DNA from 3 places in the Desulfosporosinus paludis genome. Region 3 is predicted to be linked to each of the others. Evidence: riboswitches for the same ligand, from Rfam matches in the RefSeq annotation. Region 3 holds a riboswitch; each other region holds the start of a gene.
The links. A riboswitch is a leader RNA that binds a small molecule or an ion and turns the genes downstream of it on or off. The one in region 3 is predicted to bind cyclic di-AMP.
Positions count from the first base shown of each region.

Region 1: linked by a shared signal. The riboswitch ahead of VZF35_RS13870 (citrate/2-methylcitrate synthase) and the one ahead of VZF35_RS25740 (C40 family peptidase) in region 3 are both predicted to bind cyclic di-AMP.
Region 2: linked by a shared signal. The riboswitch ahead of VZF35_RS22650 (C40 family peptidase) and the one ahead of VZF35_RS25740 (C40 family peptidase) in region 3 are both predicted to bind cyclic di-AMP.

Region 1 is NZ_CP144211.1:2,765,227-2,776,317, reverse strand. Features, by position in the region: gene gltX (glutamate--tRNA ligase) at 1-1,122, shown strand, start outside; tRNA gene VZF35_RS13910 (tRNA-Gln) at 1,214-1,287, shown strand; tRNA gene VZF35_RS13905 (tRNA-Glu) at 1,296-1,371, shown strand; tRNA gene VZF35_RS13900 (tRNA-Lys) at 1,503-1,578, shown strand; gene VZF35_RS13895 (HesB/IscA family protein) at 1,710-2,051, shown strand; gene VZF35_RS13890 (permease) at 2,185-3,228, opposite strand; gene VZF35_RS13885 (rubredoxin) at 3,423-3,599, shown strand; gene VZF35_RS13880 (ATP-binding protein) at 3,716-5,503, opposite strand; gene VZF35_RS13875 (HD domain-containing phosphohydrolase) at 5,620-8,106, opposite strand; cyclic di-AMP (ydaO/yuaA leader) riboswitch at 8,499-8,637, shown strand; gene VZF35_RS13870 (citrate/2-methylcitrate synthase) at 8,741-10,111, shown strand; gene VZF35_RS13865 (MerR family transcriptional regulator) at 10,214-10,975, shown strand.
Region 2 is NZ_CP144211.1:4,552,677-4,563,767, forward strand. Features, by position in the region: gene VZF35_RS22620 (tetratricopeptide repeat protein) at 1-41, opposite strand, end outside; gene VZF35_RS22625 (HD domain-containing protein) at 260-856, shown strand; gene VZF35_RS22630 (hypothetical protein) at 916-1,155, shown strand; gene VZF35_RS22635 (HesB/IscA family protein) at 1,259-1,582, shown strand; gene VZF35_RS22640 (ACT domain-containing protein) at 1,865-2,158, shown strand; gene VZF35_RS22645 (PFL family protein) at 2,206-3,573, shown strand; cyclic di-AMP (ydaO/yuaA leader) riboswitch at 4,443-4,575, shown strand; gene VZF35_RS22650 (C40 family peptidase) at 4,583-5,269, shown strand; gene uvrC (excinuclease ABC subunit UvrC) at 5,559-7,400, opposite strand; gene VZF35_RS22660 (hypothetical protein) at 7,496-8,017, shown strand; gene VZF35_RS22665 (DMT family transporter) at 8,024-8,467, opposite strand; gene VZF35_RS22670 (hypothetical protein) at 8,605-8,976, shown strand; gene mqnE (aminofutalosine synthase MqnE) at 9,096-10,202, shown strand; gene VZF35_RS22680 (metallophosphoesterase family protein) at 10,223-10,705, shown strand; gene VZF35_RS22685 (DUF2103 domain-containing protein) at 10,718-11,091, shown strand, end outside.
Region 3 is NZ_CP144211.1:5,199,823-5,210,913, forward strand. Features, by position in the region: gene spo0A (sporulation transcription factor Spo0A) at 1-203, shown strand, start outside; gene VZF35_RS25705 (hypothetical protein) at 503-823, shown strand; partial or broken gene VZF35_RS25710 (DUF2164 domain-containing protein) at 1,080-1,310, shown strand; gene VZF35_RS25715 (hypothetical protein) at 1,403-1,669, shown strand; gene VZF35_RS25720 (hypothetical protein) at 1,693-1,851, opposite strand; gene VZF35_RS25725 (C40 family peptidase) at 2,195-2,872, opposite strand; gene VZF35_RS25730 (hypothetical protein) at 3,069-3,242, shown strand; gene VZF35_RS25735 (hypothetical protein) at 3,450-3,674, shown strand; gene VZF35_RS25740 (C40 family peptidase) at 3,700-4,425, opposite strand; cyclic di-AMP (ydaO/yuaA leader) riboswitch at 4,429-4,565, opposite strand; gene VZF35_RS25745 (VanW family protein) at 4,807-5,706, shown strand; gene VZF35_RS25750 (D-alanyl-D-alanine carboxypeptidase family protein) at 5,975-7,207, shown strand; partial or broken gene VZF35_RS25755 (S1C family serine protease) at 7,722-8,552, shown strand; gene VZF35_RS25760 (iron chaperone) at 8,810-9,184, shown strand; gene VZF35_RS25765 (ArsR/SmtB family transcription factor) at 9,322-9,651, shown strand; gene hgcA (mercury methylation corrinoid protein HgcA) at 9,708-10,721, shown strand; gene hgcB (mercury methylation ferredoxin HgcB) at 10,733-11,032, shown strand.

The DNA of each region.
Region 1 (11,091 bases), 2.4 Mb from region 3:
CAGGCTGGCATTCCCTTCCGTTACCAAGGAAGATGCCGAGATCTAGGCCCCGAGGAAGTTCAATCTAAACTGAGGCAGGGTCTTTCCTCGGTGATCAGGCTGAAGGTGCCAGAGGCAGGCCAAATTGTCGTCGAAGATATTATTAGAGGAACAGTAAGCTTTGAAGCAGAACAGTTTGATGATTTTATTATCATGAAGTCGGATGGTACACCTGCCTATAATTTTGCTTGTGTTGTGGACGATCATGCCATGCAGATTAGCCATGTCATCAGAGCTGAGGAACACTTATCGAATACCCCCAAGCAGTGTTTAATCTATCGCGCTTTGGGATGCAAGATCCCCTTATTTGCCCATTTGTCTATGATTTTAGCACCTGACCGCAGTAAGTTGAGCAAACGGCATGGGGCAACCGCTGTTGGAGAATTTCAAGAAACGGGCTGCCTCCCCGAAGCTCTAGTAAACTATTTAACGCTTTTAGGCTGGTCTCCGACAGAGGGACAGGGGGAATTAGTTTCTCCAGAGCAAACGATCACGTCGTTTTCACTCGAAAAGGTTTCTAAAACTGCGGCAATCTATGATGTTCAAAAATTGATTTGGCTTAACGGGCAATATATGACCGAATGTGATTTAGATAGCCTGACACTTCAAGCCATTCCCTTTTTACTTAAATTGGGTTTGATTAATAGTTTAGACGTGGAGGAAAAGCGTGAGTATATTTGTGAGGTTGTCGGTGCAGTAAGGGAAAGAGTAAGGACATTAGGAGAACTGGCGGAGTCAAGCCGCTGCTTCTTTCAAGATATTGTTGCTTATGATGAAAAAGGGTTGGAGAAATATTTTCTAAACCAAGAAAGTGTGGAGGTTCTTCTTTCTAAAGGCAGGGAACGTTTGAACGTCCTTGAACAGTTTGATGTGGAAAATACTGAAAGGGCATATCGACAGCTAATAGCTGAACTTGCGATCAAAGGCGGCACGATTATTCATCCTACAAGGTTGGCCTTGACAGGACGTACAGTCAGTCCTGGACTGTTTGACGTCATGGCTTTATTAGGAAAAAAGAAATGTATAGAACGCTTGGATAAAGCTATTGATATGCTCAAGAAAAATAATTTTAAAAACAACTAGATTATAAATTATAAATAGGCTATACTATGTAAGTGTCATAAGCCAAACAAAATGATTAATCATATGTTTTTAGTGATGATTACTGTTATATTCCGGGATTGTGTAGCGGTAGCACATGTGACTCTGGATCACATAGCCTGGGTTCGAATCCTAGTCCCGGAGCCAAATTGCATGGCCCCATAGTCAAGAGGCCTAAGACGCTGCCCTCTCAAGGCGGAAACACGGGTTCGAATCCCGTTGGGGCTACCAAATCTAAGAGGAAAATTTTCAATTGCTGAGGCGATGCCCAATAAACGTAATCGTTACTCAGCAATGCCAGATAACTGATGAATGCTGCTCATTGACAACTATCAGTAAGGTATTCCATCAGGCATGCTTTTGCGCCACTAGCTCAGCTGGTAGAGCATCCGACTCTTAATCGGCAGGTCCCTGGTTCGAATCCTGGGTGGCGCACCATAGAATTATTAACCGTAAGTGATGGAGTTTCCAGTGCCAACTTACAAAGATTGGTTGAAACAAAAAATGTTATCTAGGAATATTTATGATATTATGATATAGAAAATTAGTGATAAAAAGGAGTGACATAGATGGTAACTATTACAGAACTCGCAGCCCAAAAAATCAAAGAGGTTTTAAAGGCACAGGATAAGGAAAATTCAATGCTTCGTCTCTATCTTGTCGGAGCTGGATGTAGTGGTCCGAATTTTGGCATGGCTCTGGATGACGAAAAAACAGAGGACGATATCTTGGATGAAGAATATGGTATTTCAGTCCTTATTGAAAAGAAACTGTCTACCTATTTAGAAGGAGCTATTATTGACTATGTTGAGTCAGAAAACGGCGGAGGTTTTGAAATACGTACTCCAAAGGCCAGTAATGGCGGAGGCTGTGACAGTGGCTGCTGCGGAGGCTGCGGCGGGAGCTGCTAAACTGTTCTGGTAATAAATACATTCCAATAATAAAAGCCTCAGGTTTTCATTGAAAACTTGGGGCTTTTATCGTACTATCCTTAAAATAGTCATTTTCATCTTTCGATGGTGCAGTATTAGCGGCATGGGGAGTCTAAAAAAACAGCATTGCAACCGCGCCACTAAAGATGCCGACCAACGCTACCGAGGTTGCTACAAAGAGCAGAACTTTTGTAGAGAAGACCCGTTTAACCATAAGCAGAGAGGGTAAACTCACAGCGGGTAAGGTCATCAGTAAGGCGACTCCCGGTCCGACACCCAAGCCAAAAGCCATAAGGGATTGAACGATGGGGATTTCACCTGCGGTTGGGATAATAAATAAAGTCCCCGCGACAGCTAGTCCGATCATGACCAACAAGCTGTTAGCCCATGCTGGGCCGATTACGGGGAATAACCAGGCACGAACTGCTCCGAGAATTACGACGACAATGAAGTAAGCCGGTATGGTGTCGCGAATGAGAGGAAGAAGTGCCCTCATCCAACGTATTAATAAGTTGCCTTGCTCCTCATCGTTATTGTGATCCTCGGACATAAAGCTCTCTGGAATCTCTTCATCCCTTGCCCATCGATTTGCAAAATATCCGATCCCAAAAACCATAATGACACCGGCAATAATTCTTAAAAGAGCGAATTTCCAAGAAAGTACGAAACCCATGAAGATGATCGTTGCCGGATTAAGGACAGGGTTCCCAAGCCAGTAAGCGAGCGCTGCTCCGACAGAAGCCTTTCTTTGTCTAAGGCCTACTACAACTGGAGCGGAGCAGCAGGTACACATCATCGATGGAATTCCAGCAATCCCTGCTAAGGCAGTAGATTTGAAATTAGCCCGGCCAAAAATTTTTGGTATCCAATTCTTTGGCAATAATATCTGAACAAGGGAGCCTAACAAAAGACCGAGAATAACTGCCTGCCAGACAGCTTTAAAATATGAGACTGTATAATTCCAAGCTGCGCTCCACGATGGAGCAGGGGGGGCAGCTGCTTTGCCTGAAATGATGGAATCTCCAATGGAATGTTTGCTGGCCGCGAGAAACGCTTTGTGATAATAAGGGTTCCATTTTACATACCAAACACCTACCAAAAAGATAATTGCGAATAAAAGAACATAGGGAAAATAAGTGCGGACTTTTTTAGTCATAATGTTCTTGTCTCTCCTCTTAACCTTAGAACGGTATTCTCGCCATTCTCTCAAATAAATTATAGATGATACTGTGGTATAACCATAACATTATACAACACAAATCGACATTTTGATAGATTTCTCTAATCATCAATCTAAAAATTTAAATTGTTATTTTTTAATGGTAAAATTAAATTAGGAGGTGAATAGTGATGAGTGAAGAGAATAAGATGTATCAATGTCAAATGCAAAGTTGTGGTTATATCTATAATCCTGAAAAGGGCTGTAAGAAAAGTAAAATACCAAAAGGTGTTCCGTTTGAGGAACTGCCTGATACATGGAGATGCCCATTGTGCGGAGCTAGTAAGAAAGCGTTTAAACCTGTTTAACCTTTAAATTTGAAAGTAAAAATGAAAAGAATGAGCTCTTATTCCTTGAAGAGGACTAAGAACTCATTCTTTGATGTTAGGCGAAGATTATTAAATGCTGTCAAATGTTCCGCTTTTTATAGGGGACCTTTAAAGCGAACCAAAAATCTGGTTCCGGAGGCTGAAGAGGTAACCTCAATTTTGGCATTATGTCGCTCTGCAATAGCGAAACATGTCGAAAGACCGAGGCCGGTGCCTCCTTCTTTGGTGGTTTGAAAGGGAGTACCGATTCGTTCTAGGATTTCATGGCTAATCCCAGTCCCCTGATCCTGCACAGCGAGGACAATACTATCGGCGTCCTGATAGGTTCTTATGGTTAATATCCCTTTGGGAGACATTGCTTCAAGGCCGTTTCTTGTGAGATTGAGGACGAGCTGTCGCATTTCTCGTTCATTCACGGATAATTCAGGGACATCTTCTGTATCAAGCAGCACTTGTTTATCCTGGTTTGTCGCATCAGCCATGACTAGAGGATATAAAGAATCCACTAGGTTATTGAGTTTTACTTGTGTAAATAATTGTTTGCTTGTTTTAGCCACCGATAAGAACTCCGTGAGGATGCTGTTCGCCCGATCCAGTTCGCTAATCATTAGATCATAGTACTCTGTGTTTTCTGGTATCGAGTTTTTGCTTTTTAAGATTTGTAAAAAACCACGTACTGTTGTCATTGGATTCCGCACTTCATGAGCGATACTTGCTGCCAACTCTCCAACAAGATTTAGTCTGTCTAAGTGCGCTATTTCCTCTTCAGCAAGCTTTCGTTTTGTAATATCCAGTAGCTGCATAAGAAACAACGGCGTTCCATCGAGATCATCAAAAGGATGTTGGTATACTTCATAAATCGTATCCTTAATAACGCACTGCCATTGATTGGAAATATTAGAGGCTAAGTTGAACTGACAGTGGCTGCAGGGCTCTTCTTTACTAAAGAGTATTTCATAGCATTTTCGGTTGTCCGGTTCGCCATGGGACTCCTTAAATGTGTGGTTGGCAAAAACAACCTTTCCCTCATGGGTACGGAGATAAACTAAACCGGGGAGCCCATTTAAAATAGCGTAAAGCCGTTTTTGTTCATCTTCCAGAGATTTCTCGAATTTCTTTTGTTCAGAAATATCTCTAAAATAAATCGAAAGGCCTTCTGGAGAAGGGTAAACATTGACCCTCACCCAGCCATCGGTTAGGGACGAGAATGCTTCGAAATAGATGTGTTTTTGGGCGAGCTTTGCTTCTGAAAATTTCAAAAAATAAAGGTCATCTGTTTCAGGAAATATATCCCAATAAAATTTGCCGAGGGTTTCCTGCTTTAAAACCTCTAAGAAAAGCTGAGCGGATGAAGTGTTAACATAGACAAACTTCCATTCATTGTCCAAGACATAAAAATAATCGGAAATATTATGAAAGACGTTATGGATCTTGATATCCGGTCTTTCAAGATCTTCTTCTTCTTTCATGGCGCTGCTTTCTATTATTCTATAAGCAATGGCGTAGAACACATTCTCTTGAATCAAGGGTATTAGCATCCATGAGAACCGTTGATAGGATCCATCGGGAAGTCGGTAACGATTTTCAAATCCATGAATACGGTGACCGTTAATCACAGTGTTGACCGCTTGAATGGTAAGTTCGAGATCATCCGAATGAACATAGCGCCGGATAATTTCGTGAGCAGTTTGACCTATGAAACTATCCTGGGTATCTCCTAAAAGAGTCGGTAAAACAGAATTGATGTATTGAATCCTTCCATCCAAAGAATTAATGCTAAAAACATAATTAAAATTGCTAAAAACACTCTTTAGCTTATTAAGTTCTTCCTGTGAAGTTACTCTAATACTTCCATCAAATGCAATCTCGTTTTTGGCACCCATCGTTGTATCAACTGCCCCTGCTTTATATTCATCTGAGTTATTTCTACAAATTAACCCTAAATACCTCTTTCATGTCTCTTCATTATGTTAACCATAAGCCTCGAAGATTAAAGGGGTTAACCAACGTTAAAATTAGAAGGGTTTTCGAGTAGAATACTCAGAAATTGCTCAACCATTTCGGGATCAAACTGTTTTCCAGAACAGTCTTTGACTTCTTGAGCCGCACTTTCTATGCTCATGGCCTCTTTATAGTGTCGCGTGTGGGTCATTACATCGTAAGAATCAACAATAGAAAGAAGACGTGACAATTTTGGAATTTCTTTGCCTTTAAGACATTGGGGATAACCACTGCCATCATATCGTTCATGGTGGGACAGGATTTCCTTTGCTACATGAGCTAATTCTGGGGTTGACACTGCAATACGATAGCCAATTTCAGAATGGGTTTTCATAATTTCCCATTCATCTGAGGTTAGTTTATCGGATTTAAGTAAGATGGCCTCGGGTATACCGATTTTTCCGATATCATGAAGCAAGCCAAGCAGAACGACTTCATCAAGCTCTTCCTGGGTCAGCCCCATTCTCCTACCGATTTGTACACAAATGTGGGCGATTCTCCGGGTGTGTTCTTCGGTTTCAATATGCTTTTCATGCAGGGATTGCTCAAGAGAGCTCAAAATTGAACTTTTAGCGCTTCGACTTTCCAGTAGCTTATTGCGGTACATTCTTTCTTCGGCCAGTTTTATAACCGCTTTCATGTCCTTATTCAGGTTATCTTTGTTAGCCCGACCCCAAGAAATACTAATTGGGGTCGGGAAACCCGTTATATTACAACACTCTTTTTTAATATCCCAAATTAAGTTATCAACATAGTCTGCTTGGTTATCTTTAATTAGAATAATAAATTCGTCCCCGCCCCAGCGTGCAGGAACATCCTCCGACGAGCAGCATTTCCTGAGGATCTCTCCGATCATGCGCAAGAGCCGATCCCCTTCCGGATGCCCAAAGGTGTCATTGATCAGTTTTAGTCCGTTTACATCTCCCATGATAATCCAACTTTGACATAACAGACATTTATCCGCTTTTTCCAACAAGGCTTCAACAAAAGTCCTGTTTTTGAGCGTTGTAACCACATCCGTCTGGCTCAAATACAGATTTTCTATTTCATAGTTTTTTCGTTTGGTAATATCCGAGATAGTGCCGATTAAACGTCTGGGGTTCTTCGAATCTTCATATTCAACGACCTTTCCGCGAATTTGCAGCCACAACCATTCCCCGGACTTTTTCTGTGCCCTGAATTCGACGATTAAGTTCTCAGTACTGCCGTTCAAGCATTCATTGAAAGCAGTAAGATAGTGGTCTCTATCCTCAGGATGAATTATTTTAAGGACTTGATTATTAGCTAGATAGATTTCACTATTCTCGTATCCAAAATATCTGAGCCAGTCAGGGTTGATATAGGATTTATTCTTTAAGAGATCAGTATCAAAATAGCCATCGTTGGTTGCTTTTATGACCAATTTGAAGCGTTCTTCATTGATTTTAAGTTCTTCATAATAGACGGCAATTTCTCTAAGCATATTATTGGCGCTTGTAGCAAGATTTGAAATTTCGTCCTTCCCCGGTAAGTAAATTGTCTCAGACATATTCTTTTTATTTTTAACAGAGTTCATAAATCCATTGAGCTTTTCAATTCGGCGGAATACTAGAAGTTCTAAGACAAACAAGCTTAGGCCAGTAATAACGAGGAAAATTGTAATAAACGCCGCACTCGAATACTTGATGATAACCAATCCATCGTGATACATGGGTCTTCCGGTATTAAGTATCATAAAAATCTTAGAATTATTGTACACATTAAGAACTTGAGCAAAGCTCTCAACAGATTCAGTTGTCTTCTTGATGTAAAAGATAGAGTCCTTAAAGGGAACCTTTAGATTATCCTGTTTTAACAATTCGTAAATCTCAGGATCTTGTAGAGTATCAAACTTGATATCTACCATCAAGACCTCTTTTAGGTAATCTAACAACTTTTGATCAAGGAACTTGCCAAAGACTATAACCCCATCATTAGGAGATTTTCTGTCAGATGTCGTAACAGGCGATATGGAGATAAACAAGGGTTTTCCAGAAATCATCAATAGCCCTGTAATAGGAGTAGTGCTAGATAGCAAATGTTGATAGTTTTCTCCCGTTTGCAAACTCTGAAACAATTCTTCTTTAAAGGAACTTTCTGCTGCTTCATCAATTCCATAGGTTTTTGCAAAAACGGTATCCCCTTTAAGATCAAAAAAACCCATATAATTAAGGTTTAAAGAAGTGAAGGTTGAATCTTGAAGGTTTACATCGACATAATTGTTGTAAGTACCGTCAAGATAACGGAATGTATCATCCCAATAAGCCCAGTCCTTCACTGAGTTTTCTAGGGAAGATTCTTCGTGATGTATAATTGACATGGCACGGTTAAAATCTTGAGTAATGATTGTATTTTCTGATTTTTCTGCATAGACCATAAACAGAGTTCTAAGTAAGATCATGGAAACTAGTACTACAAAGAGTATTCCGGAAACTGCCACTAGGGAAATTTTTTGCCTGACCTTCAAAAGGATCACTCCTAAAGCTGCTGTAATAGATTCCGTCGAGGTTCGGAAAAATTAAATTCTTATAGCGAATAATATCGAAAATGCTCGAATAACCTCAAGTTATATATACCTTCTACATTTTCGCATTAAATACCTTTTTTAAACAATTATATTTACTTACAAATACCTAATTTCTTTAGAATTTCACCCCAAGGTTAATATGTTAAATTCAAGCTAATAATCTTAAGCAAACATTAAGGCTTAATTCAGGTAGAGTTCAGATGAATTTCAATTCACTTCAATACATTACTTAAAGTGAATAAATTACTTAATTGATTAAGCATAAAATATATGGTATAATTAGTGATATTTTCTTATGTGACAAACTTTGAAGCTAATTAAATTTAACTTAATATCCACTATCGCTTAATTCTGTCTAGAAGCGGGGGAACCATTTTCTGGGGTGAATCTTTCACAGATAATATGTGAAAGTAGGGTTACTTTCGACCCGAATCCGTCAGCTAACTTCGTAAGCGTTGAAAGGAAGGACAACAAGCATTGCTGCTGTAGCTTTGCTTTACTATTCCTTGGCTTTTTGCGTTAGCTGAACCCAGACGTTGTCTGGGCTTATTTTATTTAGGGGAGGAATAGTCTTATGCAAAATTACAATTTAGAACAGTTTGACGAGAAAGTCCTTGACGATTTAAGTAAGGTTGCTAAAAAAAGCAGCTTTATGAATCCCGAATTATATAGTAAATATCAGGTGAAACGAGGACTCAGGGATTTAGACGGGAGAGGTGTACTGGTTGGCTTAACTGAAATCGGTGAAGTTCATTCTTACATTCTCGATGAAGGTGAAATCATTCAAGTACCGGGTCGTTTAATTTACCGCGGTTATGATATTGCGGATTTGGTCAAAGGATTTATAAGGGAAGACCGCTTTGGGTTTGAAGAGTGTGCTTATCTATTACTCTTTGGACATCTCCCGAAACAAAGAGTTCTGGAAGAATTCGAACAACTTCTGGCCAGTTATCAAAGACTTCCTGAAGATTTTGCACGCGATGTCATCCTTAAAGCGCCGAGTAAAGATATTATGAATACTCTGGCGAGAAGTGTTTTAGCCTTATACTCCTTTGATGATAATCCGGATGATACTTCCATCAACAATGTTTTAAAACAATGTTTGCGTTTGATTGCCTGTTTCCCTTCTTTGGCAGTCTATGGATATCAAGCATTATCCCATTATCATGGAAATCAAAGTCTCTATATTCACAGCCCTCGCCCGGAATTAAGTACAGCTGAGAATATCCTTTCAATGTTGAGACCGGATAGCAAGTACTCAAAACTTGAAGCGACACTACTTGATCTAGCCCTAGTACTTCATGCTGAACACGGTGGAGGCAACAATTCAACTTTCGTAACCCACGTAGTGACCTCGACTGGCACAGATACCTATTCAGCAATGTCTGCGGCCATAGGCGCACTTAAGGGGCCACGGCATGGTGGAGCGAATATTAAGGTTGTCCAGATGTTCGAAGATATTAAAAGCCAATTGAAGGACTGGGAAGATGATGAAGAAATAGAACGCTACCTAAACAGGATCCTTACGAAAGATGCCTTCGATCATTCGGGCTTAATATATGGGATTGGCCATGCTGTTTATTCTATCTCAGATCCAAGGGCGGTAATTCTTAAAGAATACGTTGCTCAACTCGCGCAGGAAAAAGGGCTTGAAGATGAATTTAAACTCTACGCAGCCGTCGAGAGACTTGCTCCCCAAGTGATTTCGAAATCGAATAAAATGTATAAAGGTGTCAGTGCTAATATCGATTTCTTTTCCGGTTTCGTATACAGAATGCTTAATATTCCCGTCGAAATGTTTACGCCTATGTTTGCCATTGCCCGAATCGCAGGTTGGAGTGCTCATCGTATTGAGGAAATCGTCAATGCGGGGAAAATCATCAGACCAGCCTATAAGAGCGTTGCGCCAAGGCAAAACTATATTAAGATGATTGAGAGAGTGTAATTCCTGTTAATCGATGGCTAAAAAGCAAAATAGTTCTTAAAATATCTCTTTACATTGACGCAGCGTAAAGGTGTATAGTGACTTTGTCAGGAGGTGAGCAACATGGAATACACAGTGCAAAAGCTAGCTCAAATCGCAGGTGTAAGCACTAGAACTTTAAGATACTATGATGAGATAGGGATTCTTAAGCCGGCAAGAATTAACCCATCAGGGTATCGTATTTATGGACAGTTTGAAATTGATCAGCTGCAACAAATTCTATTTTATCGTGAGTTGGGTTTGAGCCTTGATAAAATTAAAGAGATCGTGACGTCGCCTTCCTTTGATGGAGCTGAAGCACTGAGGGAACACCGTGTGAAGCTTCTTGAAAAACGAGTGCAATTGGATTTGCTGATTTCTAATGTTGATAAATCAATTGCCTTGAAAGAGGGGAAGATCACTATGATGGATAAGGAAAAATTTGAGGGCTTTAAGCAAACGTTAATCGATGATAATGAAGCGAAATACGGTCAGGAAATACGTGAGAAGTATGGGGAAGAGGCAGTTAAGAAATCCAATCAAAAGGTGAAAGGCATGTCTCAAGAAGATTATGATAAGGTAACAAGGCTGGGAACTGAGTTGAAAGAAACCCTTCATGCGGCCTTTCAAACAGGAGATCCTGCTGGGGTATTAGCTCAAAAAGCGGCCGATTTACATCGTCAGTGGTTGTGCTTCTATTGGGATAGCTATACTAAAGAAGCGCATGTTGGAGTCACTCAGATGTATGTCGATGACGAACGATTCACAGCTTATTATGATGAGAAACAGCCTGGAACGGCCGCCTTTCTAAGAGATGCTGTCCTCATATATACAGGAGCTAAATAATAATCTAGAATTGTAAAAAGGGGGCGTTGCAAAACGAACTAAAATAGTTCGTAAGCAACGCCCCTTTTTTTCCTACTAGAAACAAAACTGCAGGTCCCAAAGAACCCGCAGTTGTC
Region 2 (11,091 bases), 650 kb from region 3:
CTTACGATAAGTAAGATCTTTAATTTACTGCCTTTATGCATAGGCTCTCCTTTCTGACCTGCAAGTGGCTTCAACTGAAATCTAAGACTTTGTTTCATTATATCATTTTAACAGAATATAATAATGAATTTCCCGAAGGTTCAACTAGTTCTGTTCCCAGAAAGAGACAAGCTTGACAAGGCCAGAATTTGGGGAGTAAGATGAATTAAAGTTATGGACATGTAAACTATCGAGGTTATGCTGAATGGGAGGTGGGCATATGGTTTCTGAAACAGCTCAAGACCACTTACAGCAGGTTGTACACATAGCGAGGGGTTTTTATGCACGAAAAGATCGAGCGCATGATTTAGAACATGCTTTAAGGGTAAGAGAATGGGGCATAAAATTGGCCATGGCCGAAGGCGCAGACGTTACTGTGGTTGAATTAGCCGCTTTGCTGCATGACATTGGGCGTTCGGGCGCTGTTGAAAAAACACATGCGGAAAGCAGTGCGGGGCTTGCTGTCAATATTTTACGCAAAGCAGGATATTCTGAGGAAATAATTATAAAAGTTAAAAAAGCGATCATCGCCCATTCTCGTGAAGCTGGGTACGAACCAGAAACTCTCGAGGCCAAAATACTCTATGATGCCGATAAATTAGACTTTGTGGGTGCTATTGGCTTAGGTCGCTTATTTACATTAGGTGGGGTAAAAGGCTGGCCTCTTATCGGAGAAAATTCCTGTGAATCGTTTTATCAAGAGAAAATTCGAGGGTATCATGAGCATTTGTTTACAAAATCAGCTTTAACCCTTTTTAAGCCACTGTTTCATTATATGGAGGAATTTTGGCAAGAGTTACATACTGAAACGATTTAAAAGCTCTCTTTCTGGGTAAGCTAGTTTTATATAAGCTTATTCGGGAAGGATGACTCAAGATGCGTTGGCTTTGGCGTGTTTTATTGTTAGGAATGTTTCTGTTTTTAATAAAAACTCTTACTTTGTCAGAACCTAAAACCTTTATTACTTGGCCAGAGGGACAGAACTTGGTCCAGAAAATTAACTTTGAAGTAAAACATTGGCAAAGTATGACGCAGGATCTTCCCGCGAGTTTAGAAGTTGAAGTGCGTCAATTATTGAAGGATTTTCAATCCAATGGAAGCGGCCAAGAAGTTTAATTTAAGATCAAGGGTAAATGTTTCTAGTTTTAGTGAATTTATCTTGCGAAAAGGAAAAAGTATGGTATATTAAAGATTAGCGAGAAGAAAAGGAGTGAGATTTTTGGTAGAAATAACTGAACTCGCAGCTCAAAAAGTTAAAGAAGTGCTTAAAAGTCAAAACAAAGAAAACGCATTTCTTCGCCTTTATTTAGTAGGCGTTGGCTGAGGTGGGCCGAATTTCGGCATGACTCTGGATGAGTCAAAGACAGATGATGATATCTTGGATGAAGGATATGGTGTATCCTTATTGACGGACAAAAAACTTTCCTCATACTTAGAGGGCGCAACCGTTGACTTTATCGAATCCAAGCAGGGCGGAGGATTTGAAATTCGAACAGCAAATCCTGGCAGTGGATGCGGCGGAAGTTGTGGCGGAAGTTGTTAATAAGAAAGAATTTCTAAGGAGAGCTCATTTGAGCTCTCTTTTATTTTACTGTCAGAAAGTATAACTTTGTTGAATACTTTGCACCACCGGCCTTCCATCCTCGGCATCGCTAAAACATGGAATATCCTGTTCAAGTTGTATAAATTCAAGTGCACAATCATAAATTTTTAGGCAACGTTCGTACAAAGATGTAGCATGAGAAAAGACTTGAGTATACAAAGTAAATATGTTAGTCTAAGGTCCATAATCTAAATACAAACGTCTGTTAAGGGAGGAAAAACTATGTCATTGCCTCGGGAAGAGTCTAATCGGGCCATAATTACTGTAATAGGCCGTGATCAAATAGGAATAATTGCTTGGGTTTCGACACGCCTTGCTGAGTATAACGTTAACATTTTGGATATTAGTCAAACGATTCTCGATGAATTTTTTACGATGATCATGGTAGTCGATATGGAACCAGCGACTTTGGAGCTCGTCGAGTTAGCGAATACCCTTGAGCAAGAGGGTCTTAAGAAAGGCTTACAAGTCAAAGTTCAGCACGAAGATATTTTTACGTTTATGCATCGCATTTAGGTAATACTAGAATATGTTTGAAGGGAATTGTGGAGGGAAATCACGGTATGACGATTACTTTTGCTCGTGAAGAGGTTCAACAGACTATCAAGATGATTCATGAGGAAAATCTTGATATAAGAACGATCACCATGGGAATTAGCCTGCTCGATTGTATAGCAGAGGATATTAACCGTTTGGAACAGAAAATTTATGATAAGATCGTTAGGAATGCCAGTCAGCTTGTAACGGTGGGTGAACAAATATCGTCGCGATTTGGGATTCCAATTATTAACAAGCGCGTTTCTGTTACTCCTGTGGCCATTGCGGCAGCTCATTTGACTTCAGAGGGAATGGTCCGGGTCGCCAAGGCTTTAGATCGAGCCGCTCGTGAACTGGGAATTAATTTCATTGGCGGTTTTTCGGCATTGGTACAAAAGGGATTCACAGCGGGAGATATGGCACTTATCGAGGCTATTCCTCAGGCTTTAAGTGAGACAAATTTTGTTTGCTCATCGGTTAACATTGGGACGACTAAAGCAGGAATCAATATGGATGCAGTTCTGAAAATGGGAGAAGTTATTCTTAACAGTGCGCTCAAAACAGCTGACCAGGATGGTATAGCTGCAGCTAAACTTGTTGTTTTTTGTAATGCTCCGGAAGATAACCCTTTCATGGCAGGTGCTTTCCATGGGGTTGGAGAGCCGGAATGTGTCATCAATGTCGGAGTTAGCGGCCCGGGGGTTGTGGCTAAAGTTGTTAAAGAATATCCAAATGCAGATTTTGGTGAACTGTCCAATCTTATTAAACAAACAGCCTTTAAAATCACTCGGATGGGGGAATTAATTGGCAGAGCGGCCTCAAAGGCTATGAACGTTCCTTTTGGGATTGTTGACTTGTCGTTGGCCCCAACCCCGGCGATTGGTGATAGTGTGGCGGAAATTCTTGAGAATATGGGTCTTGAACGGTGTGGAACTCATGGTACAACCGCCGCTTTGGCCTTACTGAATGATGCGGTTAAAAAAGGAGGGGCTATGGCTTCTTCTCACGTTGGAGGGCTTAGCGGAGCTTTTATCCCGGTGTCGGAGGATGCTGGAATGGTTAATGCGGTGGAACTTGGAGCCTTGACCTTAGATAAACTTGAAGCAATGACATGTGTCTGTTCAGTTGGTTTAGATATGATTGCTCTGCCAGGGGACGTGAGTGCAGAAACCATCTCAGCGATCATTGCAGATGAAGCTGCCATCGGCATGATCAATAAAAAGACAACCGCAGTGCGAATTATCCCGGCTATCGGCAAAAAGGCTGGGGAGCGTGTAGAATTCGGAGGGTTACTGGGCGGAGCTCCAGTCATGGATGTTCACCCCTTTTCATCCAGGATGTTTGTCCGGCGTGGAGGTCGAATTCCTGCTCCAATTACAAGTTTATCAAATTAAATAGCCTTAAGATTACAAAATGGTTAATTTAAGGATTTTAAAGTAAAATAATTAGATTTTAAGGCCAAAAAAACCGTTATTAATGGTTATACTCAATTACTCTAGCGTATAGATAGCCAAAAGGATTTTTACAAACTCATAGTAATCGGGTACAATAAGCAATGTAATTTCATTATTAATTTTCCTTTAGGTTATGGAGCGTTATTCTAGTGCACGATTGGCAATCGAAGGCGGGCCTAATAATCCGCCGAGGGCATACCGATGAAGTTCCTGGTGGTGGCTTTCGACGCCCAGTCAAGGGTTGCTGCTGGGAGTTAAGGATGAGGGGGATCCGCAATGGCATGCGGGCGTGACCCTTTTCCGTGGAGGCCTAAGTGCGTGGCTGCAACAGCTACGGCTTAGGGTAGAACCTGCATTAGGAAGGAACTTAGTGCAGCGTAGCCTGCCTTGAGGTGGAAAAGTTGGGAAGGCTAAAAAAGGTCTGGATTGTGTTGGCCGATACTTTTCAGACTGCCGGAAATGCTTTTCTGCAAAAGAGGCTAGATTGTCTAGGAGTGTTAAGGAAACTTCTAGAACGTCAACTAATGGGGATTGAAGTGGGGACTAAGTGGTGATCAAGTTCTGGTGATGGTGACATTCCAGGCTGAGGAAAAGGAGAAATCGCCTGACGGGAAACCGAAGGAACTCAGTGGGAAAACCTACTTGACCTAAGCCTCAATATTGACTCTTTAGCTTCCTAAGGCCTAATGGAAAGCACGCCTCTCAAATTTGAGAGGCGTTTGTTTTTAAAAAAAATTTTCAAGGGAGATATTTCCATGGTTTTTTGCAGGATTTTTAAGACATGATGGCGAATAGACTCTATATATATAATATATAACTAGCTGAATCCTAACTTGTTAGGAACGGGGGATTCTTTTGGGGTGAATCACGAACTTTCGTGTAGGGCTTACACCTTGGCCCGAATCCGTCAACTAACCTCGTAAGCTAATGAAAGGTGGATTTCTTCTTGCTGATTGCCTCATCTACACGGATGTGGTTGGGAAGTGGAGTCTTGGCGGGTTTGATTTTAGCGAGCAGCCTTCCAGCTTTCGCTACAACCCAAATTGCTTCAGCCAGCCCAAGATCCGTGGCTTCGATTCTCGTAAAAACGAGATCCTATCCTAAAGCTGTCCGCACACAATTACAGTGGAAACCGAGTTCCTTATCTTCTCTGGAGGAGATAGATTCAACACCTGCAACATCACTTGCGAAATCTCAACCAACAGCCCAGGCAGTCGCCAATAGCCCTAGACCCATTCAAGTCGCAGCCACGTCCTCAAAACAAATCTCACGATCGGATAGTTCAGTATTAGTTGATCACGCTTTAAGCCTGCAGGGTGTTCCCTATCAGTTTGGAGGAACAAACCGAAGTGGTTTTGATTGTTCGGGGTTTACGCAATATGTTTATATGGGATCTAATACTTCTCTGCCAAGGACTGCCTCAGAACAATTCAACGTTGGATCATCTGTCAGCCGTGGTCAGCTGCAACCGGGTGACTTAGTGTTTTTTTCCACGTATGCTCAAGGGGCCTCCCACGTGGGTATTTATATTGGCGGCGGACGCTTTGTTCATGCTTCGAATACAGGTGTTCGTATTACGAGCCTGAGTGATAGTTATTACTCGGCTCGTTATCTAGGGGCTCGCCGAGTCAATTAGAGTTTAATATCTTATTGGCTTTGGTTACAACAAAACGGAAGCGTCTTTCTTTCACTTTCACAGTGAAAGAAAGACGCTTCCGTTTTGTTTGTTGTAGCCGCTTCGAATTTTGGAAAGTTTTCTTTCTCTTAACAACGTGGCAGCCAAGGAATGGGCCTGTACTGAATACATTCTCCGCTTGGCTTTGTAGAGAAAGGCCTTGAATTATGAATATACGAATCCGTCATTACACATTGCTGGGTACGTTTGTAATAACATTTCCGGCATAGTTCCACTCTGTAATTTAAAATCATGGGATAGACCTCTCCTCTTGCGCTGAAATTTGGGAAGGCGACGGGTGAAAATGTTCGAAGATAGCCAGAGCACTACTTTGGGGGAGTCCTGTTGACTGAAGTTCCTCCACGGAAGCCTGTCGGATATCGTCAAGCGAAGAATAATGCTGTAATAGATGCTGCTTACGTTTAGGACCAATTCCAGTGATACCGTCCAACGCAGACAGTGTCATATTTTTAGTACGTTGTTGACGGTGAAAGGTGATGGCGAAACGGTGAACTTCGTTTTGAATTCTGCCTAACAACAAGAACGTTGGATGATTTCTCGGCAGAGGAAGGGAATTACCCGTACTATCCATAAGCTCATTGGTCTGATGGTGGTCATTTTTAACCATTCCGGCTACGGGAATTGCTAGGCCAAGCTCGTTTAATTCTTTCAAGGCTGCATGTATTTGCCCTTTGCCGCCGTCAACTAGGATCAGGTTGGGCAGAGGGCCGTCTTCTGAAGCAAGGCGGGCATATCTGCGCCTAATAACTTGCCCCATGGAAGCAGTATCATCGGAAGTCTCCATCGGTTGAATTTTATACTTACGGTATCCGTTGCGCTGAGGCTTACCCTCAATGAACTGAACCATACCGGCCACAGAATGAGTACCGGCGGTATTCGAAATATCAAAAGCCTCGATTCGACGAGGAACAGGGATTTTCAAAAGATCTCCAAGTGTCGTAAGAGCTTGGAGATTCTCCGATTGTTGGCGTACTTCAAGAGTAATCTGCTCATGGAGTGTGGTTTGGGCATTGGACATAGCCATAAGGACTAAATCCCTCTTTTTGCCTTTCTGAGGAATTGAGATTGGGAAAAGACTAGTTAAAGCCTGGGCTTCTAAAGGTGGAACTAAGATCTCCTGTGGCCAAACTTTTCGTTCCAGATAGAATTGAGCTATAAAAGAAATAAAAGCTTCTTCTGGATCTTCAAAGTAAGGGAAAACAAAATTATCCCGGGCAAGTAATTTACCTTGCCGCAGATAAAAGACTTGTATACACAGTTGGTCAGTCGTTTTAGCATACCCTATAACATCTCGGTCGATAAAATCATTGAGGGTAATGTTTTGCTTCTCTCCAAGGCGTTTTAAGTCTTCGATCAAGTCCCGATATTCTTTGGCCCTTTCGAACTGTAAGGATTCCGATGCCTTTTGCATTTTTTCCGTCAATAGATTAAGGATCTGACTTTGGTCACCGTTTAGAAACGTAGAGGCATTCTTAGAGATTTCTTCATAGGCATTGGGAGAAATGTCACGAACGCAGGGTGCGAGACACTGCTCAAGATGATGATAAAGGCAAGAGCGAGTTGGAATTTGACGACATTTTCGAAAAGGAAAAAGGCGATTAAGCAGACGAGCTGCTTCTTTTGCGGCCGTTGCATTGGGGTAAGGACCATAATATTTTCCGGAGCCTTTTTTAATTTGACGCGTCACTATAATTCGTGGATGCCTTTCATGGGTAATCATTAAATAAGGGTAAGTTTTATCGTCCCTTAATAGTATATTGTACTTAGGGTTATGTTTTTTAATCAAATTGCATTCTAAAACGAGGGCTTCAACCTCAGAGTCTGTTAAGATATATTCAAAATCAGTGATATGACTAACTAAACGTGCAGTCTTACCATCATGCGACCCGGTAAAATAGGATTTCACTCTATGTTTTAATTGCTTGGCTTTACCGACATAGATAATCTGACCCTGGTGGTCTTTCATGAGATAAACACCTGGTTTTTCAGGCAGCAAGGTCAATTTCTGTCGAAGCAGATCCATTTTTCCCACCTCTGTTCCTATTTTAGAACTCGGGTTCGTAAGATGCAAGTATCTCGATACATATCTTCGTTCATCCAAACGTATATATGCTTTAAGTAAGCTCATTTATGAGTGATGGGAACAGAGGATTGGGGGGAGAGATTATGCCAGGTAGCTGGGGGAGACCACCGCGAAATGAATTATGGCAGGATTTACAAGCCTTAGCCCTTTGGATTCTAATTATTGGAGTAGTAGGTTATATACTTTTCCCTAATTTTTTTAAAGATATCTACACTCGTTTATCAGATCCTGCAGCTCAAACCAGTAGTTTAAATGATAACTATACATTAAATAACACGACTGATCAAACGTCGGATGCAAGCAATCCGCAAACCGTTATTGGTCAAGATTTTTCAAGTGTGACAAATTCTCTCTATAATGCCAAAAGCGAAGTTTCTTCGGGTTACTGGGTTATTTTTGTGGCCAATGGAGAATTCAAACAACTTCCTGTAAGTAGTGAAGCTTATGCCTTCTTAGTTCGGCTTATTGAAAATGACCAAAATGCTGCGGGAAAAAACACAGTAATCCTTGCCTCAAATGGTCAAATACGCAAAGTAGTTGTCAGTGAAGAAATTTATGCAATTATCACCAATTTAGCCGTTATCGGGGCCCGTTCCAGTTCTTGACAATGATTAGCGAAAAAGGAGTTTAGCCCCTGCAGCAAATAAGAATATTCCTGCAAACTGCCAAGGGTTCCATGGAAGTCGATTGGCGCCAAACCAACCGAAATGGTCGATGAGTACTGCCATACTGACTTGACCAATAATGATTGCTGTAGTGGCATTGCATACCCCTACTTTAGGGATACTTACAGCCACGAGCCCGACGATAAGAACACTTAATAATCCTCCAAGATAAAGATACCAAGGAACTGTCAGCCAATGATATTTTAATATTGGAATCCTGCATACCAGAAGAGCGATCAAAGCAATTAGAGTTCCAATGATGTGCACGATAAAAGTAGCAGACAATAACGAAGTCTTCTCACTTAATAGAGAATTCAGGGTGCCCTGGATAGCCATGATAATACCGGATATTCCAGCAACGACAAAAGGTAAAGAGAATAATTTTGACATTGTTACCTCCTCATAATTTCAGTTTTAAACTGTAAGATATCACCAGATTCGTAAAGAACTAATCAGTATTCATTAGAACGGTTGAGGGAAAAATGAAAATATCAAACTAAGATATCAAAATAAAGTGGAGGTGCGTCATGGATATCGATTACAACTTGATTCAACGCGCCCAAATGCTGCTGACCCTTGATCATCCTTTGACTCAAGTCCGGGATATACTTTTGCGAGAAGGATATCCACAAGAACAAGTGGTAGAGTTAATGGATGCTACAGAAGAGGTTTTAAATTACCTTGTTCCACCTCAATACGATGAACATAAAATTGGGATTGACATTTTACACCCGGGAGAGAAAGCAGAAGGCCGAAAACCTACCGTCGATATTTTGATAGATAAGCGATCAGGAAAATTAGAGTTAATCACTCCCCACCTGCCGGAAACTTGGCGTGTTGCTAATGAGGTTCGAAAAGCTATTAAACGGCAACGCTATTCTATGAACTATTTCCATTAGATTCCATGGAGGATTGCTTGGGAAACCTTGCAGTCCTTTTCTGCTCTTAGCTTTTCTCCAATTTCGAGAATTATGTTATAATATATCGATAAATCAAGTTCAGGAAAGAAGGGTCTGGAGTGGATTTTACGCCAATATATCATGGATTGGATCATGTTTATCATAAATTAGTATCTGATCAACGACTTGACAAACAAGATGGTTTAAAACTTTTGCAGACAACGAATCTCTTAGGGTTAGCTTATCTTGCCAATGAGCAGAGACGCGTAAAGACTAGTAATCAGGTATTCTTCAATAATAATGCTCATATTAACTATAGTAATGTTTGTAAAGTTCGTTGCGGACTTTGCGCTTTCGCAAAAGACAGCGGGGAAAAAGGATCCTATACCATGACTATTGAGGAAATAGTGGATAAAGCTGGACATTATGCTGATCAGGGAGTTACTGAAATTCATATAGTAGGAGGAATACACCCTGATTTACCATTTTCCTATTATTTGGAGATGGTCAGACAAGTCAAAAAGAGAGCTCCTCAAGTTAGGATTAAAGCTTTCACAGCTGCAGAATATGATTATTTCTCACAAATAGAAAATCGCTCAGTTGTTGACATTTTAAAGTCATTTAAAGAAGCAGGTTTAAGCTTTATTCCTGGGGGTGGAGCTGAAAATTTTAGTTCAAGAGTGAGGGAGATCATCTGCCCTGGAAAGTTAAGCGGTCAGAGGTGGCTTGAGATACATCGTCAAGCGCATTTACTTAATATCCCTACAAATGCTAATATGCTCTATGGACTCATTGAAACGGACGAAGAACTGATTGATCATTTACTGGCATTACGAGACCTGCAAGATGAAACTAATGGTTTCTATGCTCTCATACCTACCGCTTTTCATCCTAAAAACACGAAATTTGAAGATATATCGCCAGCAAGCGCGGTACGTACTCTAAAAATTATTGCTGTGGCGCGTTTAATGTTGGATAATTTTAACTATATAAAAGCTTATTGGGTTTCTTCAAGCCCGCAAGTAGCTCAAATGGCGCTTTCGTTTGGGGCAAATGATCTGGACGGAGTCGTACGTGAAGAGAAGATTTATCATACTGCAGGTTCAAATAGTCCTCAAATGCAAAGTGAACAACAACTGATTCGTCTGATCCATGAATCAGGTCTGGAAGCAGTTGAGAGAGATTCTAATTATAATGTGCTCCATAGGTATCCTGCCAACGTATAAAAATTCAAGAGGTGTGTCCTATGCATATTGCCGTGCTGTCCGATACCCATTTAAGAGAGGGAAGATCCTTATCCAAGTTCTTATGGGAACAGTTGCTTGAGGCTGATCTCATCCTTCATGCAGGCGACTTAACTCATGTTAGTTTAATTGAGGAATTGGCACTTATGGCTCCTGTGAAAGCCGTATGCGGAAATTGCGACAGTTGGGATGTAAACCTCCCTAATCAAGAGTGGATTAAGTGTGAATCTTTTAAAATAGGTTTAATTCACGGACATCAGGGCCAAGGAAAAACCACGTTGGAACGCGCGTTTCATGCCTTCGAAAAGGAACCTGTCGATGTGATTGTCTTTGGACATAGCCATACTCCAACCTTGGAATGGTATAATGGAATACTTATGTTTAATCCAGGTTCACCAACCGATAAACGACGTGAACCTCACTATTCATTCGGCTGGTTAGATGTGCAAGCGGGTCAGATCAATGCAAGGCATTGTTATTTCTGAAAGCGGTGGAAGATGAAATATCGCAAAAATAAAGTCAAACGTGAACACGGTATTATACGTAATGCATTAGACTGGCTTGAACAATTAAGTTGCTTAGCAGAGGTCACCGATATTATACCAGGTGTTATAGACGTTAATCATTCTCCAGAACGTGGAATTGTTTATAAATATAAAACCAAAACGGGATGTAAGTTATTACTCAAAAGCAATGGTTCCATCCAAGAGGTTTTCGTAGTTACCAAAAACCCTTCTGTCGTACAAGCATGGGTGAGCAAAGAATTTCCTTACGAAAGTTCTGAAGCTAACCTCAAAACAGAACCTCCCAAACGGATGGAGATCTCTAAAAAGAAACTTTCCAAAACTTCAGTTAGAACTGAGAAACGATT
Region 3 (11,091 bases):
TCGCGAAAAAATTCAATTCGGCACCTAATAGAGTAGAACGAGGAATTCGTCATGCGATCGGCCTTGCATGGGATCGCGGACAGAAAGAAACTCTTAAGCGAATTTTCGGGTATTCTATAAACATCGAGCTCCAGAAACCGACGAACTCAGAGTTTATTGCACTTCTTGCTGATAACTTTAGAGTCATGAGTAAAGTAAGTTAGTCGTAGTTTGCGGAATTTTACATGTTAGTCGATTAATTATTTGTAGTTTGGGTTTTGATTCTCTCTCTCAGATAAAGCTATGAACGAACTTTAGTTCGTTTATGGCTTTTTGCGTTTATAATTGTTATCTTGACTGCTGAAAAAATTTTCAAGGATGCACCATAGTGAATGAAAATACAGCAAGCCATAGTGCCAGGGGGGCAACTGACTAATGAACTTTTATTAAACGGTTATAATAATGGTAACATTGATTAATCTAATAAGGTTACTTAATTGCATCTTAGTAAGGGGGACATAGAATGTATACTCTTAATGCGCAGCAGCAGCATGATGTGCTTAATTCTTTTCGGCAGGTTGTTGACAAGCAGAATTCAGATTTAATCAGCGAGGATTTGTACAATCATTTAAATCTAAACTGCAATTTCAACTCTCATTTCAGTTTGCAAGGATTTCGAGCCGCTTATAGCGGCGATCATTTCCAGGAATTTCTTGAGCATTTTGATCGAAACTCGCCGCATAGTCAGTGGCAAGAAGCACCTGAAATCAGCAGTAATTTTAAAGACTTAAATAAGGCTTTAATCGATTATTTTGAATCTCGAAACACAGAATCTATTCACTAACTATCTGTTCACTAATAAAAATGAAGTAATCTCGAATTTCAGGACCTGGAAAGCCATTTTTCAGTCCTGTTTTGTTTTAAATAAAGCATAATTCTCGGACAATAAAATGGTTTATAATCACTTAGTAAGAGGCAAACGGCAAAATAAGGAATCGATTTTTTCTGAGATCTTGAAGGAAATGCAAGAAGGAAGTGGAATGTTTGTAAGAGTAGAACTATTATTTCCTGAAGTGAATTATTAATTGGGAGGAAGGAATTTGAACGACAAAATAACATTAAATAAAGAAAAAAGACAGGATATGATTTTAGCCATACAAAGTTATTTCCTTAAAGAAAGAGACGAAGAACTTGGAGACTTAGCCTCAAGTTTGTTTCTGGACTTTATTATCGAAAAATTAGCAGTCGAGTTTTAAAATCAAGGTGTTTACGATTCCTACAAATTTATGAATTATAAACTTGAGGATCTGTTAGAAATTATTAAATATTGACATGAGAAGAAATGTTTAGGGTATAAATTCTCCATCGACCTAGCTAATTTGCGAACTCAGCAAAACACTAAACCTCACTGGGGGAAGCTAAAATGAACGAAGATGTAGCGGTAATTGAAGGAGTATACGACATTATTTTACCTGACGTGCCTGCATCTCTGCACAGATGGGGGAGAAAGGTGTGGCTACGTGACATTGAAGTTGGAGTTAAGGGGAAACTTTTATACTATGAAGATGGAGTTTGCAATGTCACAAGCCTTAGTAGGATTACAGATATTATAAAAACCCCGGATCATATAGAAATTTATACTCAAAGCAGTATCTACAAACTCAAGATTTTGCCTAGTGAACCGGATTAATTAAACCAATACCGCTCTGATTATTAAATTTTACCTTCTAAATCTTCCATCATTTTAATAATCGAGTATAAAGCGTTAAATCTGATATGATCTTCTTTCGAAGATCCATTGATTCCATTAACCTTTTCACACTCAAATTTTATTTTTTTCAATAACTCATTCCATATTTTTTCGTAATTCATACAACTCACTCCTTCATATCTTCCTAGATAATGTATATGCCGAGTTCGGATTTTTAAGATAGACGCATATTGAGCGTCAATGTCTACTACCATTTTTTCATTTTATGATTAAGTGTTTCTAATAACTGAATTTTTTATTCTGTCGTATTAAATCTGATCCTTACTCATATTTGAGTTCTTGAAGTCTATTTTTTAAACATCTACCATGAGTATGTACTCGTGTAATATAGGGTATTTACTTTAAAGAGCAACTGGGGATAAAATCACAGTTGCTCTTTACTTTATACTAAATCAGCAAGATTTTGCTTTTTAACTAAAAAGGCCACCCGTAGGTGGCCATGAACTAAAATACATTTTTACTTCCTAAGTATACCGATTCCCAATAGGGACCAATAGGGTAAATTGTTACTCCCTTAGAACTAGAAGCATTGATGAACTGATCATTTCCAATGTAAATACCAACATGATCTACTGTTCCATTTTGATCTATGGAGAAGAAGAGTAAGTCACCAGGCTGCAGGTCCTTGAAGTTTACAGAAGTTCCGACAGTGTATTGCTGGCTTGACACTCTGGGAAGAGTAATCCCATTTTGGGCAAAAACATACTGAACAAAACCTGAGCAATCAAATCCGGTGATTGGCGATTCGCCACCCCATTGGTAAGAGATACCAATGTATTTTTTAGCAGTGTCAATAATGGCGTTCGCTTTTACAGCATGTAGTTTCTCTGCATAAGCATCACTTAAAACGTTGGTTGTGTTTGTTCCGACGATGCCGTCCGCTTTTAAAGAGTTCGCTGATTGAAAAGCCACAACTCCTGCTTCGGTTTTAACTCCGAAAATACCATCCGTTGTACCAACATTATACCCAAGGTAATTCAGCTCGGTTTGCAATTGTACGACATTGGAACCCGTTGAACCGATTTTTAATACGTTATACACCTGGGATGCTTGGGCTGTCTGAACTAATCCAAGTACGAAAAAGGTCGCCAAAACAAATAAGATACCCACTCTCTTTGTCATAGAACAACTCCTTTGTAATTAATAAAGAAGAACCATTTTATGTGCTGAATTTAATTATACAAAAGAGAAGCAAATAAACTATGTGGAAATCATCTAAAAATTGTTTAAAAACTATTAAAAAATCTTTAAGGCGAATAATTATAGATCTTACTGATTATGCATTATTTCGGGCGTACTGATAATAGCGGTTGTACTTGTGGGTGGAAATATAGTCTATAATACCCGAAATGCCAAAGCATCTACCCCTAGTTATATCACAGGAACTGTAAGAATGGGTACCGTTGAAAAGTCCGTCAGCGCAACAGGAACAATCGAACCTATTAATCAATATAATCTGTCTTCGAACAGTGGGGGGAAATTACTGAGATGATGTTAAAGTTGGGGATCAAGTTAAATCCAGACAAGTTTTGGCAAAATTAGATTCAACTCAGGCTCAGCGGGAAGTGACCAAATCAAGCCCAATTAAAATTAAATCAACTCTACGCACCGCCTTCACAAGTTAATGTCTTGAATGCCCAAAGTGCAGTGCTTAAAGCCCAATCAAACGAGGCCAGCTCACTGAGCAATTTACAAACCCTTGAGAGTTATAGAAACTCGGCCACACTCAAGGCAGCAATTCAGAAACTCCAAGCGTGGTGTCAAACAGAAAACCATTATGCTTCAGTTTTTGATCGAAGCAGTTATCATAAGTATGCTGGACGGCATTATAGGCATTCTATTTGGAGCAGGAGGGTCTGAAACAATCACCCAGTACGTTGTTGCCACGACATTCAACGTGCTGGGTGATTTCCATTCCAGATAAATTTCCTTAGATGGGGCTGAGTTATTTAGGCGTACCTACGAGCACCAAGATAATGTTCGGTATAAAAGCTATTACTGAGGTTAGTGATCGTCACCCCAACACGGGGGTTATCGGCGTGAACAAAACGCCCTCCACCAATATAAATACCTACATGAGACGCTCCTTTAGAATAGGTCGAAAAGAATACTAAATCACCGGGCTGTAGCTCATTCTTGCTGATAGAAACCCCCGAAGCATATTGAGCATAGGAAGTGCGAGGAAGAGATACGCCAGATCCAGCGTAGATATACTGGGTAAATCCCGAGCAATCAAAACCTTTTCGAGATGTCCCCCCAAAAACGTAAGGTGTTCCCACTAAACTAACTGCATGATCAATGATATCAGAAGAATCATCGTTTCCGCGGGACACTTGTTCTTTGGGTTGGGTTTTAGCTGAAGCAGTTTGAGCTGTATGTACTGCTTGTGAACTACTGTTGGGAGAGTTTTTTACACTCTGTTCATTGTTTGTTTGAGATTGATTTGCTTCTTTTGTGGCTTCTATAACCTCAGGGTCGTTTATAGCCAGTTGGAGCTGGGGATGTAAGAATTGAGGATCGATAGTCGACTTAGAATAGTCAGTTAAAGCTGCTGGCATTGATAAAGTGTTTACGGGTAACGTTTGAGATGTTGATGGCACAAGTACATTACCTGCCAAAAGCATTCCGGAAAGAATAACTCCAGATAGGCGTGACAGGCTTGGGGACAAGTTCATTTTGTTTTCACCTTTCTTAGCTTACGAGGTTAGTTGACGGATTTGGGCAGGAAGGTATAAGCCCTACACGTTTTCACGTGATTCACCCCATAGGAAAATTCCCCCGCTCTAGTGTAACCTAGATTCAGCTTTATTTTTTATACATATTCATAAAGCTGAAATTCGACAATATGTGCGAATATCCTGCAAAATATTCTATGTAATATATGGAAAAAAACTGAATTTGAAGTAAATCGGCTTAGGCAAGCTCATAAAACATTACACAGCCAAAATGTAACATAACATACTAATTTTACGTTCTTTTTGCGCAATAATCTAAGACGCTATTGTAAAAAATATGAACTGAAAAGAGAAAAATTTTAATTACTGATACCGATCCCTTTGATCATTGATGTTTCAGAGAAAGATACAGAGGGAGTGAATAAAAGGTTGGAAAAATATCGTCATCGCAAGTTTTTTCTTGCAATAAGCCTGATTATTGCAGTTTCAGCCTCCTTTGAAACAACATTTGTCTCAAAATTAAGTTCTGCTTCCATTCCATCTATTCAGTACGGTATCAAGCAAACAGCCGATCAAAAATTGGTTAAACAAATTTCACTAACAAACATAACGGTTAATTCATCTCCAAAACAAGGACCCAAAGCTACAAAGACCTCAATTACTGCGAACGATATTATCGGTGAATTCAGCACAAAATTTAATGTTAAGGAAAAAAACCGTTCCATAAATTTAACCTTGGCGGCGAGAGCTCTCAATAACAAAGTAATATATCCTGGTAAGGTATTTTCTTTTAATAATATTGTAGGGGAACGAACTCTAAAAAACGGATATAAAGATGCCTATATCTTGAATAACAATCGATATATTCCTGCTCTTGGGGGAGGAATCTGCCAGGTTTCATCGACATTATATAATGCTGTACTATTGGCAGACTTACAGATTATCGAGCGTGTTCCTCATCAGGTGCCTATAATTTACGTCCCATTAGGACAAGATGCTACGGTGTATTATCCAAAAATAGATTTTAAGTTTAAGAATAATACCAGCAGCCCTATTTACATTCGTTCTAAAGTACAATCTGGCTTATTAACCCTTCAGATTTATGGTAAGAAAACAGGCAAAATAGTTCAAATAAAACCGCAAATTTTAAAAACTATTAGAGGTCGAGCAGGCTCGAAAGGGTACATTGTTAAAACGTGGAAGATTGTTAAGGACTCTCAAGGGAATGTGAATAAATCAATGCTTAGCCGTGATATCTATGCACCATTAAAGAAGAATTAATTATACAACAACCCCACAATAAGGCGAGTTGCTTCTGTAGAAAAGCAACTCGCCTTATCATATGTATATTAATGTTATTTATTCAGAACAGTAAACCACCCTGCTCAAGATTGCCCTTGACATTTTTGAGCAACAATTGTGGCCTTCAAGCGTGCCTCCTGGCTTTTGAAAAAATATGGCAGCAAATAAATATTGTTGTAAGATTGAACTTCTTGTAGAATAGAATTAGTTTCTATTATTTTTTCAAAAAAGAACTAGGAGGTTTCTCATGACTGTTTCTCCGAAGTTGAAGACTTCAAAGACTAAGTCTCCCAAATCAAAGGGTCCCCTTATTTTGTTCATAGTAATTTTGATTATTGTAGCCGGTATTGTACAGGTCAGTCGTCCCTATCCTGCGGCAGGGGTAAAACCGATATCTCAGGATATCACATTGCCTGGTCAATTGGCCGTTAGCTTTCCTGATCAAGGTGAATCAGCCGTAGGTACGGAAAACTTGGGTGTCGTTGCCTCAACCGATCAGCAAGGTTCTGTCCCCATCGCCAGCTTGACAAAAATGATGACAGCTTATTTAGTACTTAAAGAACATCCCTTGAAACCAGGGGAGGATGGCCCCAGTTTAACAATCAATGCGCAAGATGTAGCCGATTATCAGAATGGGGTCAAAAATGGTTATTCTGTTTTACCAGTTGCTCAAGGTGAAAGCCTGACTGAGAGACAACTTTTAGAAGGATTAATGTTACCGTCGGGAGATAATATTGCGACGACATTAGCGCGTTGGGTGTCTGGAACAGAGGCTGCTTTTGTAACAAAAATGAATGAAACAGCTAAATCTTTAAATATGAAGGATACTCACTATGACGATCCTAGTGGTGTGAGTACCACAACTGTAAGTAGTGCAGTTGATCAAATAAAAATAGCTCAGGCCGCAATGAATGATCCTGTTTTCCAAGAAATTGTTGCTATGCCACAAGCAACGCTCCCTGTATCTGGTACTGTCTATAACGTTAACTCAATGCTTGGGAAACATGGGGTCGTGGGCATCAAAACCGGATCAACTACCCCAGCCGGCGGTTGTTTTGTTTCGGCGACCCCCGTGGTGGTCGGTAAAGAAAAGCATTTTATCTTAGCAGCGGTGTTAGGCCAAAAAACTGTCCAATCCTTACAAAGCTCTCTTGAGGCTAACGTTCAAATCTTAGATCAAGTCCGGTCTCAGTTTAAGTTATATCCCATAACACCACCTGCAGCAGGATTTGGTCAAATAACGAGCGCTTGGAATTCTACAAGCGATTTGAAAACAAGTCAGCCCATCCAAGTCTTTGGATATCCTGGCATGAAGGTAGAACTTTCAATTACAAACCTCAAAACAGAGTTACCCATTAATGCGAATGAAAATGTTGCAACTCTAACCATCAACACAGGATCCCAAACTCAGACAGTAAAGCTTAACAGCGCGCAGCCAATAAAACCACCATCGATCCTGTGGAAGCTTATTAGATATTAGAAGATCGGTATAATTGCGGCAAGAACGTTTTATATGAGGAGGTGTTTTTTACACCTCCTTATTTTTATTGCCTTTAAGCAACTAATTTTGTCACTAAAAGCGGAAGGTGAATAGATCGACTTCAGTGCCTGAGAAGCAGATCTTTTCTAATTTCCAAACGTATTTAGAGTATAGTTTGGCTAATTTGTTGTATTTGTTTTTTACTTTTAACCTTGAGAGGAAATGCACAAATAATGTCGAATAATTATAAAAGTAGGAATGATGATAGGATATTTCCTAAGTAAAACATAATAGTAAAAGTTTATTTTTTAAGGCTTTCAACCTGATTTCATGATTCTGTTACGCAAATATGCCATCATCATCCACATTCGCAACATCATTATTTTGCTGCTGCAAAAGCGTAACGAAGAATGAAGGTGAAACGATGAGTTATCAGACGAATAACAAATACAAAGTCAGAATTTCTCGGGGAAGTTCCAAGGCATTTGTTGGGCGTCGGCGCCATATCAAGGTGATATCTGTACTTGCCACAGGGTTCGCAGGTGCACTTATAGGCGGCCTTCTATCAGCAGGAGTTGTTATCTCAGTATACACTAACAAAGTTCAAACAAAACCAACTCTTTCAACGATAGCGGAACAACAATCACCTAATTCTATCAATGTCGTCTATGATCCATCCAGCTATCCAGTTGTAGATATAGCAAAGAATGCCGGACCTGCCGTTGTAACAATTTGTAATTTTCAATCTGTCGTTAATCAAGACTCAGATCTTGGAGACAACGATCAGAGCAAAGGAAATAATTTGATACAAATGGGCAACGGTTCAGGGTTTATCATCGATGCCGATAAAGGTTATATAGTAACTAATAATCACGTCATCAAGGGCGCTCAAAAACTGTTAGTTTGTTTAGCCAATGGAAATCGCGTCTATGCGGACTTGGTGGGTTCTGATTCAAGTACTGACTTAGCTGTTATTAAGATAAGTAATACTAAAAACTTAACCGCTGTTGAACTTGGTGATTCTTCTAAATTGCAAGTTGGTGAACCAGTGATTGTTATTGGAAACCCTTGTGGAGAAGAGCTTGCAGGCTCTGTAACCACCGGAATTGTTTCCGCAACTAACCGGATTTTGCAGGGCGAGTCAAGTTTTAACTTAATTCAAACAGATGCAGCTATAAATCCCGGTAACAGCGGTGGACCTTTGCTTAATTATCATGGACAAGTGATCGGTATTAACTCTGCTAAATATTCACAAGCAGGCATAGAAGGCATTGGATTTGCTATACCAATCACCGATGCAATACCTATCATACAGCAATTGATCCAAAAAGGTTATGTTAGCCATATATTGGACTGAAACAATTACAAATTTAGATTCTTGCTTTAAAAATACCCTATCGAGTAGATGTTTTGATAGCTCTACCCTATAGGGTGTTTGTTTTAATCGGTAATTATTGGTAGTAAATAAAAGCATTGAACTAAGATCTTCTAAATTGAATTGCAGTTTAGGGGGAATATTAAAGGTAAGTCCTGTGACAAACGATTAACTTTACTTGAAATGAGTTTTACAGTAATTAAGAAACTTATACAAGGAGAATTATAATGGATGACAATAAGGCCTCTTTTAATTCAATAGATGAATATATTCTAAAATTTTCTCCTGACATCCAGGAAAAACTTCAAATGTTAAGAGACGTGATAAAAGAAGCGGCACCAGAAGCAAGCGAAAAGATAAGCTATCAAATGCCGGCATTTGTGTTGCATGGTAATCTCGTGTATTTCGCAGCGTTTAAAAATCACATTGGATTCTATCCGACTTCTAGCGGAATTGCTGCATTTAAGAATGAATTGTCCGAATATAAAGGAGGGAAAGGGACTATACAATTCCCTTTAGATAAACCATTGCCCTATGAACTAATAAGCAGGATCGTTAAATATAGAGTTACTGAGAATATGAGGCGCGCAAAAAGAAACTAGGTATTTGGAATAGGTTGATATCCTCTTTAAAAAAATAGGAGATAAACATAGACAATCATCTATGTATGGTATACTATGAATATAGATATTTATCTATTTAGAGTTGGTTCATTAACAAATGATATGGAGTGAATCTTTTGAACTATAGTTACGCAGACTATGTTTCCCTATTTAAGGCCCTAGCCGATCAGACTCGTCTCAAAATCGTTGATTTACTTTCCTCCGGCGAAATGTGCGCCTGTCAACTATTAGATAATTTTAATATTACTCAACCAACCTTGTCATATCATATGAAGATCTTATGCGATAGCGGCCTTGTTAAGGGGAGGCCTGAAGGACAATGGATGTATTATAGCAACAATAATGAGGTCATCGAAACTATCTCTGTCTATTTATCTGAAATTGGATTTAATCAAAACAAATGTAAGAGCAAGCAAGTCGATAGCTGTTGTGTGAGATGCAACTAGTTCAGAGTGTCCAACTTGGAAAAAACAATGTTAATGCTTGAATAGAGGGTGATATTATGATCGATATAAGCCTTAGTAGAGAAATAAAGATTCTAGAGACATCGACTCAATTAACAATGCAAGATATCTTCGGTACTTGGAAAGCCCGGTGGGGTATCAATAGAATGAATTATAAAGTTGAGCCTGGTCTCTACCGTATCGGAAAACCGGATAGTTCTTCACCCGTTCTGGTTACGGCAAATTATAAAATGAGCTTTGATACTCTAAGAAAAGAATTATCCAGTCTGGATGCCTGGATTCTAGTACTTGATACCAAAGGGATCAACGTATGGTGTGCTGCCGGTAAAGGTACATTTGGGACAAGAGAACTTATTGACCGTCTTTCCATCGTACAACTGGAAAAAGTTGTTTCTCACAGAACCTTGATATTACCGCAACTTGGCGCATCAGGGGTAAGTGCTCACGAAGTACAAAAGGATTCTGGGTTTAAAGTGCTCTATGGACCGGTTAAAGCAAAGGACATCAAAGGTTTTATACAATCAGGATTGAAAGCCAGTGCTGAAATGCGAACAGTCCGATTCAGTGCCTATGATCGGCTCGTTTTAACTCCGATAGAATTGGTGAGCACGGTCAAAATTTCCTTAATGATATTTGGAGTACTCTTTTTGTTAAATCTTATTGGATTAGGATCTTTTGGGCTCGTTGATGTCTATGCGTATATCGGTGCGGTAATATTCGGATGTGTCTTAACCCCAGTATTATTACCGTGGATTCCTGGCAGAGCCTTTGCGTGGAAAGGCTGGTTATTAGGGTTCATCTGGATTGTCGCCGTTAACCTACTTAACGGCTGGCCATATGCACCTCAATATAGTTTGTTAAGAGCTTTGAGTTATTTACTAATTATGCCCTCAATATCTGCTTTTCTCGCAATGAACTTTACGGGCTCCTCAACCTATACTTCTTTTTCTGGAGTTTTGAAAGAGATGAAACTAGCAATTCCTCCGATTGTTATCTCTATTTTCTTAGGAATCCTTCTTATTTTAGTCAGTAGCTTTATCACTAACAAATGAGGAGTTTTGATATGAAACACAAATATTTAAAAAACGTTTCTACGTTATCCATGAAGTCGGATAAGTGTACTGGCTGTGGGAAATGTCTTGAGGTATGCCCCCATAACGTTTTTCTGATGGACAACAAAAAATCCACAATTGCCTACAAGGATAATTGTATAGAATGCGGAGCTTGCGTCAAGAATTGTCCATTTAAGGCCTTAGAAGTTAAGCCGGGCGTTGGTTGTGCAGCTGCTATTATAAAAGGTTGGCTGACCGGTACAGAACCAAGCTGCGATTGTTCGGGGAACAGTGGAGGAAGCTGCTGCTGATCATCGATCCGAATCACTCTCTAACCAGAGTTTAGAAACTTAAAAGTTTCCAAGAGGAA